DNA from 2 places in the Rossellomorea sp. LjRoot5 genome. Region 2 is predicted to be linked to the other one. Evidence: riboswitches for the same ligand, from Rfam matches in the RefSeq annotation. Region 2 holds a riboswitch; the other holds the start of a gene.
What was found. Region 2 has a riboswitch for S-adenosylmethionine ahead of ACSQ2E_RS03205 (homoserine dehydrogenase). Riboswitches for the same ligand answer to the same signal wherever they lie in the genome.
Positions count from the first base shown of each region.

Region 1 (4,092 bases), 2.2 Mb from region 2:
ATGACTTCATATTGTCACTCCTTTTTCTATCACTTTTATGCAATCGTGAAATGTTTCAAAAGGATGATATGGGATTCCCTTTTCATTACATGTACGTGCCAGATAGTCCCTTGCGAGTACTGTATCGCCAAGCTTCGCCATCTCGATGTCTGTAACAGAGTCCCCTATTACAATCACCTCATGATTTTCTAGGGATAATGCCCTCAGGATGGAAGGCTTACAGCATCCACATCCTTTGTTTTCACAGTGCACGTCACATGGATATGGCCAATGAATCGTTATGGTCGAATCGTTAAAGATAGCTTCGTTACAATATACAGCCTTAAAAGGCCCGAATTCTTTCAGTAACGGGTGAACAAAGAAGTCTATTCCCCCACTCACAATATACAGGGGAATCCCATTGACTTTTGTATAGTCCACGAATTCCTTGAAACCTTCACGAATAACCGCTTTTTCCATTAAATACTGGATCATCTCATCTTTCTGTGAAGAAGGAATGAATGAGAACATATTGCTTACACCTTCTTTGATCGAGACCGACTGGTTTAAAATGTCCTCTTTTATAGGTTCCCATTCTGGTGGGGCATAGGCTTTCATCAAAGAAATGATATTATCTGTTTCTGTGATCGTCCCATCGAAATCACAGAATATGACCGGAAGACACATTACACCTTTACCTCCCCTCCCCATAGGGACAGGGCTTTCTGCAGTTCTTCATGGGTTTTGGCTGCCTCCTGGAGTGACGTTCCGTATAAAACAGCATCGATCGCTTGACCGAATGCCCTTCCTCCCCCACTTGCACCGTCAGGGTGACCGTGAATGCCTCCTCCGGCATTAATGACACAATCTGTCCCAAAGTCTTTTACCAATAGGGGTACAATTGCAGGGTGTATGCCTGCTGATGGAACTGGCAATGTTCTCTTCAAATGGTCGTCATCCTTTGTTAATTCATGGCGTATGGACAGGACGTTGCTCCTCTCTAGTGCCACACTTCCGTACGGAGATGGAAACAATGAAAAATCAGCCCCGGCCATTCGCAATAATTTACCCAACCATAAAGAGTAGCTCACTCCATATATTGGAGATGCTGCAACAGCCCCGGCAAAGGCAGGATGAGCCATGATCGGCAATGAAATCTCAGGGTCCTCTCTCAATTCCTGCAGAATATCAAGACCGTATGAAAATACATTGAATAAAAGAGCGTCTGCCCCAAGCTCCCTGGCTTTTCTTGCTTTGTCCCGCAATTGCGAGGTTTTCCCTGACAGATTTACGGCATACAAGGTTCTCTTACCCGTTTCCTCAAATACGTCGTGCAGCACTTTTTTTCCTAATCTCACTCTTTCAAAAAAGGGGGTCAAGGAATTATCAAATAATATTTCATCATCTTTTACGACATTGACTCCGCCGAGGGCCTGAGCTCTTAACTGATTTTCAAGGAACGTGAGATCCCTGCCGATCACCCCTTTAAATATGCTCATTAACAACGGTCGACCATGAACACCTGTTAATTCCCTGATGCCCTCTACCCCAAAACGTGGACCGGGAAATGACTTTTTCAAGTCTTCTGAGAACTCCAGATCCAGTAATTTCACTTCACCATCGAGTGAAAGCTTACCGAATACTGTTGTAAGGATAGCCGGGATATCATTGGAAAAATTATGACTCGGATACCCAATCTTCACCTCACCCCAGGAGCCTTTCTCCTCCCTCTCTTCCACTGAAACGACTTTTCCCTTGTATTTTCTCAATTGTTCCTGCTCCAGTAGCGGCAAGTCCGTCCATGACCCGACCGTGAGTCCCAAAGCAATCCCTTCTGCTTTTTTCTCGAATGAACCACTCTTTCCCTTTAGTTGATATGTTGCAATCACTTCACTCATTCGTATTACCTCCCTATGTAAAAACAATTTTCAACGGTTTGATTTCAGCAAGCTGCAAACAAAAAAAACCTCTTCCAGATAAGAAGAGGTTTATATTCGGCACTCTTTCTTATCTGTCAGCTTTATAGCTGCAAGAATTAGCACCGTGCTTAAATAAGTCGGTTGCCGGGCTTCATCGGGCTGGTCCCTCCGCCTGCTCTTGATAAGAATTTCATTCTATTAATTCAGTTGGATTATTGCACCAATTTCAACATATGTCAATCCCTTTTGTGAAATAATTCTAAACTTTCTATACGGTAAATCGCCTCTTTTATCCGTTCATTTGTAGTTAAAAGACCGACACGCACATACCCTTCTCCGTATTCACCAAAGCCTACACCAGGAGCAACGGCCACTTTGACTTTTTCAAGTAAATAGGTTGAGAACTCAACAGAAGTGAACCCTTCCGGCACCTTAAGCCAGGCAAAAAGGGAACCTTGCGGAGCTTTTACATCCCACCCTATTGCCTGGAGACCCGAGATCAGGAGTTGTCTTCGTTCTTCATATGTTGCAACCAGTTCCGTTACGCAATCCTGAGAACTCAGTATGGCCGTAGTGGCTGCTTCTTGAATCGCTCCGAACAGGCTTACGTAAAGGTGATCCTGGAGGAGGTTGATTGCTTCAATGACACTCTTATTCCCAACGGCAAAGCCGACTCTCCAGCCTGCCATATTATAGGTTTTCGATAATGTATATATCTCAATCCCGACATCCTTTGCACCTTCCGTCTCTAGAAAACTCACAGGCTTCTGTCCATCGAAACCGATCGCCCCATAAGCAAAGTCATGCACCACACAAATATCATGTTTTAACGCAAGTTCCACCGTGTCCTCAAAAAAGGATTTTGTGGCTGTCGCACCTGTTGGATTATTGGGGTAGTTGAGGAACATTAACTTTACCCTTTCCAATTCTTCACGGGAATGCACCCGATAGTCCGGGAGAAACCCATTTTCCTCTCTCAACGGCATCTTGATCATACTTGCTTCTGCCAATGCCACCCCCGATACATAATCCGGATAACCGGGATCAGGGACTAATACTCCGTCGCCGGGGTTCAATAAACATTGAGGGATTTCCACTAAACCCGCTTTTCCTCCGAAGAGAACCGCTACTTCGGTTTCTGGATCCATCTCCACACCGTATTCGCGGAAATAGAAGGCAGCGATTGCCTCTTTAAAGCTCGATAAACCACGAAATGGTGGATATTTGTGATTGGAAGGAGATTGAGCCGCTTCCGTTAATTTTTCCACAATATGTGAAGGCGTCGGCTGATCTGGATTTCCCTGCCCCAAATTAATGACGTCATGCCCCTCATTCACAACAGCATTCACTGTCCCTGCGAGGGAAGCGAAAAATTGTTCCGGTAATAAATCCAAGCGTTTTGCTTTTTCAAAGTGTTTCATCCATTCACCCACTCATTTTTTTGAAAATTAATTACTTTCAAATTCTAGTCACAAATGATATAACGGAACATACAGAATGTAAAGGAATAATTGACAAAAAGTACATAACGAGGTGAAGGTAATGATTCAAAAGGTTGGTCTCGCCCAGATGGATATCGTGTTTGGAAAACCTGCAGAAAACAAAGTTAAAGTGGAACAGTGGGTAAAAAAAGCAAAGGAAGAAGGGTGCGGTACCGTCGTTCTTCCTGAGCTGTGGACGACAGGTTATGATCTTACACGGATAGATGAGATCGCAGATGAAGAAGCCGAAGACTCTTCCTCCTTCCTGACTTCACTTTCAAAAAAATATTCCATTCACATCGTTGGTGGTTCTGTTGCCAATAAATCAAAAGATGGGGTAAGGAATACACTATTGGTGGCGGATGCTAATGGTGTGTTGGTGAAACAGTATTCAAAGCTTCACTTATTCAAACTAATGAATGAACATCATTATTTACTTCCTGGACAGGAAGACGGGGCGTTCTCTCTTGATGATAACAGGATGGCAGGACTTATTTGTTACGATATACGTTTTCCTGAATGGTTCAGGAAACATGTCATGATGGGAGCGAAGATCGTCTTTGTGGTGGCTGAATGGCCGGCGGCAAGAATTGATCACTGGCAGACTCTCTTAAGGGCACGTGCAATTGAAAATCAATGTTTTGTGCTCGCATGCAACCGTGTGGGGAGTGACCCTGGTAACGAATTCGGCGGCACCTCCCTTATCATCGACC
Region 1 covers NZ_CAXUQN020000001.1:2,899,612-2,903,703, forward strand. The annotation lists gene ACSQ2E_RS14830 (methylthioribulose 1-phosphate dehydratase) at 1-10, opposite strand, end outside; gene ACSQ2E_RS14835 (2-hydroxy-3-keto-5-methylthiopentenyl-1-phosphate phosphatase) at 7-666, opposite strand; gene ACSQ2E_RS14840 (2,3-diketo-5-methylthiopentyl-1-phosphate enolase) at 666-1,877, opposite strand; SAM riboswitch class I at 1,984-2,086, opposite strand; gene ACSQ2E_RS14845 (pyridoxal phosphate-dependent aminotransferase) at 2,135-3,319, opposite strand; gene ACSQ2E_RS14850 (carbon-nitrogen family hydrolase) at 3,441-4,092, shown strand, end outside.
Region 1: linked by a shared signal. The riboswitch ahead of ACSQ2E_RS14840 (2,3-diketo-5-methylthiopentyl-1-phosphate enolase) and the one ahead of ACSQ2E_RS03205 (homoserine dehydrogenase) in region 2 are both predicted to bind S-adenosylmethionine.

Region 2 (4,092 bases):
TCCCCTGAAGACTTGATGCTTCCAATCACACATACCTTCGATACATCTTCCCTTATGTCAAAATGAGAGTAGGCTTGGTTATATTGCCTGACGATTTTTTTCACCAGGGGAACATCCTGATCTTTAATGATCAGAGCCAGACCTTGCGGATGCCTGATTCTTTCTGTTTCAATATGGTGTGAATCAAGATCATAGAGGATCAAGGATTCCCCTCCATCGCATCCATGGATCGTAAGGACCGAGATTTCTTCCTGGAGGGCTACCCCCACGATGGCATCATTTCTTTGGACTTTCCCGCTGATGACGGTTCCCCGCCCCTCTTTTAAACTGGAACGGACGATCATAGGTACTCCATGTTCCTTGGCGTGTTTAATCGCTCTCGGATGGAGGACATTGGCTCCCATCACGGCAAACCGGAGCATGTCATTATAAGATAGGCCGTCGATTTTGGCAGCCCGGGCGACCCCTCTCGGATCGGAGGTATACACCCCGTCCACATCCGTATAAATATCGCATCGCTCGGCATTCAGGGCTGAAGCCAATGCAGCAGCTGACGTATCGGATCCACCCCTGCCTAAAGTGGTGAGCTCCCCCTCTTCGGTGACGCCTTGAAATCCGGCCACCACCACGATTCGTCCATCGGATAATTCTTCTTTTATCCTTCCCGTATCAATGGAAGTGATCTTTGCATTGCCGAACACTGCATCGGTCCGAATCCCCGCCTGCCGACCTGTCAGGGAGATGGCCTTCATCCCTCTGTGCTGAAGGGCCATCGTCAGAAGGGAAATCGTGACCTGTTCCCCTGTCGCGAGGAGCATATCCATCTCTCTTTTACCGGGATAATCAGAAAGTTCCCCTGCCAGTTTCACAAGGATGTCCGTCGTATTAGACATCGCCGATACGACAACCACGACGTCATTCCCCTTTTCTTTTTCCTTCACGATTTGACCGGCCACCCGCTTCATTCGATCCGTAGAACCTACAGAGGTTCCACCAAATTTCTGAACAATGATACTCAAGTGATCCCCCTACTTTCTATCAGATCTATTTTCTGCTTTCCCTACAGCCGTCATAAAACACCGATTCCTTCCTTCACTTCATTTTCAAGAGGAATTTCGTGTAAAATCGATACAGCCTGAATGTGGTCATGTGATTGAAGAAGAGATTCAAGATCTTCTTTTCTGCCTTCGACAAACACGTAAAGATATTCTCCAAGCTGAATGCGGTCCTTTAAGGTGAACGGTGTAATCCAGCTTTGATATTCCTCTTTTTCCTTGAACCGCAGGACCCATTGGCTGATGCTTTCTTCTTGGGAATCTTCGCTCGTCACCGTCTTTTCGGGAGAAACGGTGTATTTCCCCTGTATCAGGGAGAGGAAATCCTCCACCATGGCACTTCCAGTCGGATATTTCCCCGCTCCGGGACCGAGTAGTGTGACTCTCCCTACCAGACTCCCTTTCAGTGAAATTGCGTTTTCCACATCCTCCACCCCGTAAAAAGGATGGGTGTCGTGGACAAGGGTCGGTTCCACTCCTCCCTTGATGCGATTGAATCCGTCACGTTCCAGTGATCCAACATGCTTGAATCGCAAACGGAAGGACTCGGCTGCCTGCAGCCATTCCGCCGTCAAGTGTGTGATCCCTTTCCGCCGGATATCCTTCCAGTCAGTCTGCTTGCCAAAGGCGGTCTGACTTAAGATCAGAAGCTTATAAAAGGCATCATATCCTTCAATGTCGCTCGTCGGATCCGCTTCGGCATATCCCTTCTCTTGCGCCTGCTTTAGAGCAGTTTCAAAGGAAAGCCCCTTTTTCCTCATTTGGGATAGAATGAAGTTGGATGTCCCATTCAATATGCCTTGAATGCTTCTGATTTCATTTACCTTCAGGAGCTGACGGATGGTGCCGATGACCGGGATCCCTCCGGCCGTGGTCGCTTCGAAACCAATGGACACCCCATGATTTAATGCCTTTTCCAAAAGATCGGGACCGAATTTTGCAAACATGGCTTTATTGGCCGTTATGACGTGAATCCCCTTCTCGATGGCTTGAGTAATATACGTATAAGTCGGTTCTTCTCCTACTATCGCTTCAAAGATCACATGAAGGTCAGGTATGTCGAGAATGTCTTTATATTCTGTCGTGACCAAAATGGACGGATCTATTTCCCTTTGCTTAGAGGGGTCCTTAATGAGGATTGCCCTTATTTTCACCTCTTTACCGAGTACTTCTTTCAATCTTTCCTGATGAGTATCAATGGCTTCATAGACCCCTTGACCAACTGTTCCAAAGCCCAGAAGCGCCACATTTATCGCTGACATCATTCAGCCTCCTTTTTTCCGGTTTTACCTGCACGTACGATTCCTGTCTGAAGGCGTGGTGGAAAGAAAGAGGGTATGCAGAAAAGCCCTCTTCTTGTAAGAAGAGGGCTGATTGACCATGCTCCTCCCCTTATCTTCCAGATCCACATGGAATCTGTAGGAATTGGCACCTTTACAGACTGATCCTGCAGGTTGCCGGGCTTCATAGGGCCTATCCCTCCGCCGCTCTTGATAAGAGATATAACGTTATGTTTTCACTTGATATTTGAGTATGAATTGGATTATATAGGGGATTCACCCCTTCGTCAATAGAATTTTTGTTATTTTTTAAAAATTCTTTCACTTAAGCCGGATGGGACATTTCCAATAAGTTTAGTTTGGAATACTCCTATTTCTATTAATCTTTTTGGTTGAAGGGAGTTTTAACCCTGTTAGAGAGGGAAAACTAACCCATATCCATTTACTAGAAAGGACACGTTTCGATCATGTTAAAAAAGATCCTTCCTTTATCCATTCAAAAATATTTGCTCATGTCAAAACGGCAGCGCATGCATGAAATCAGGCTCACCATTTGGTATATGCCCTTTATATACATATGCCTGTCCTTTCTCATGGTCGCCGTTACCCTTTATTTAGATCTCTATCTGGAAGTGTCACAGTATACGTTTGATATGTTAAGTATGGATGCATCTGTCACTCGCATACTGGTAAGCACACTCATAGGTGGCATTCTGACACTCAGTGCTTTTACGCTCAATTCCCTGCTCGTCGTGCTGACGATGTTCAGCGGACAGTTTTCACCCAGGATGCTGTTGGATTTCATTTCGGACAAACAGACGCAGCACGCCCTCGGCATTTTCAACGGCAGTTTCGTTTACGTGCTCTTCCTTTTCCTTTTTATCGGAAGTTCAAAGGACGAAATGTTCGTCGCTGCGCCGGTCATGACGATCGGACTGGCGTTCCTTACAGCCCTTACGTTCATATTCTTCATCAACCATGCCTCGACTTGGATGCAGGTCCATAATATTACGTACAATATGAAGCAGGTTTCTGAAGTGATGATCAACCAAACGCTTAAAAAAGATTTGGAGACCCATCGTACGACAGAACATGGCGATACGATGGATCAGTATAAACAGAATACCCTTCATGTGAGTGCTAGGGGTTCAGGCTATATTCAATTAATCGATTTTCAAGGAATAATTCAAATGGCAAAGGCTGAGAACCTTATCATTCAGCTTCATTACAAAGTCGGGGACTACGTCTTGGCCGGAAATGAAATCTTGAGCATATGGGGACCGGACACAAAGGATATTTCAACAAATTTCTACCTCGACTTCATTGAAATGGGGCATAAAGAAACTGAAATTCAAGACTTGCAAATGGGGATTCACAAGCTGGCCGAAGTGGCAATCAAATCACTCGGGAATGATGACCCTAAAACCGCGTCTAATACCATCGATCAGATGGCCGACCTCATGCTGACAATTGAGGATCACTTATCCTTCACCCCCTACTTAATCGATGAGGAAGGAAGAACCCGGGTCGTCCTTCAATCTGAACCGTTTGATTATTACCTATATCGGGGATTTGGCTATATCCGTCACTATGCAAAAGACAATCATTTGATCATCACGGACATTGTGCGGGCACTTGCCCTTATTGCTGAATCCATTCAAACGGCCAAGCATGAAGCCATTTGGAAGTTCGCCTGCAATACCATTGACCATATAGAGAGGGAAGTCATTTATGAATTGGATAAGACCTTTCTCCTG
Region 2 covers NZ_CAXUQN020000001.1:657,298-661,389, reverse strand. The annotation lists gene ACSQ2E_RS03210 (aspartate kinase) at 1-1,019, opposite strand, end outside; gene ACSQ2E_RS03205 (homoserine dehydrogenase) at 1,070-2,320, opposite strand; SAM riboswitch class I at 2,445-2,555, opposite strand; gene ACSQ2E_RS03200 (DUF2254 domain-containing protein) at 2,803-4,092, shown strand, end outside.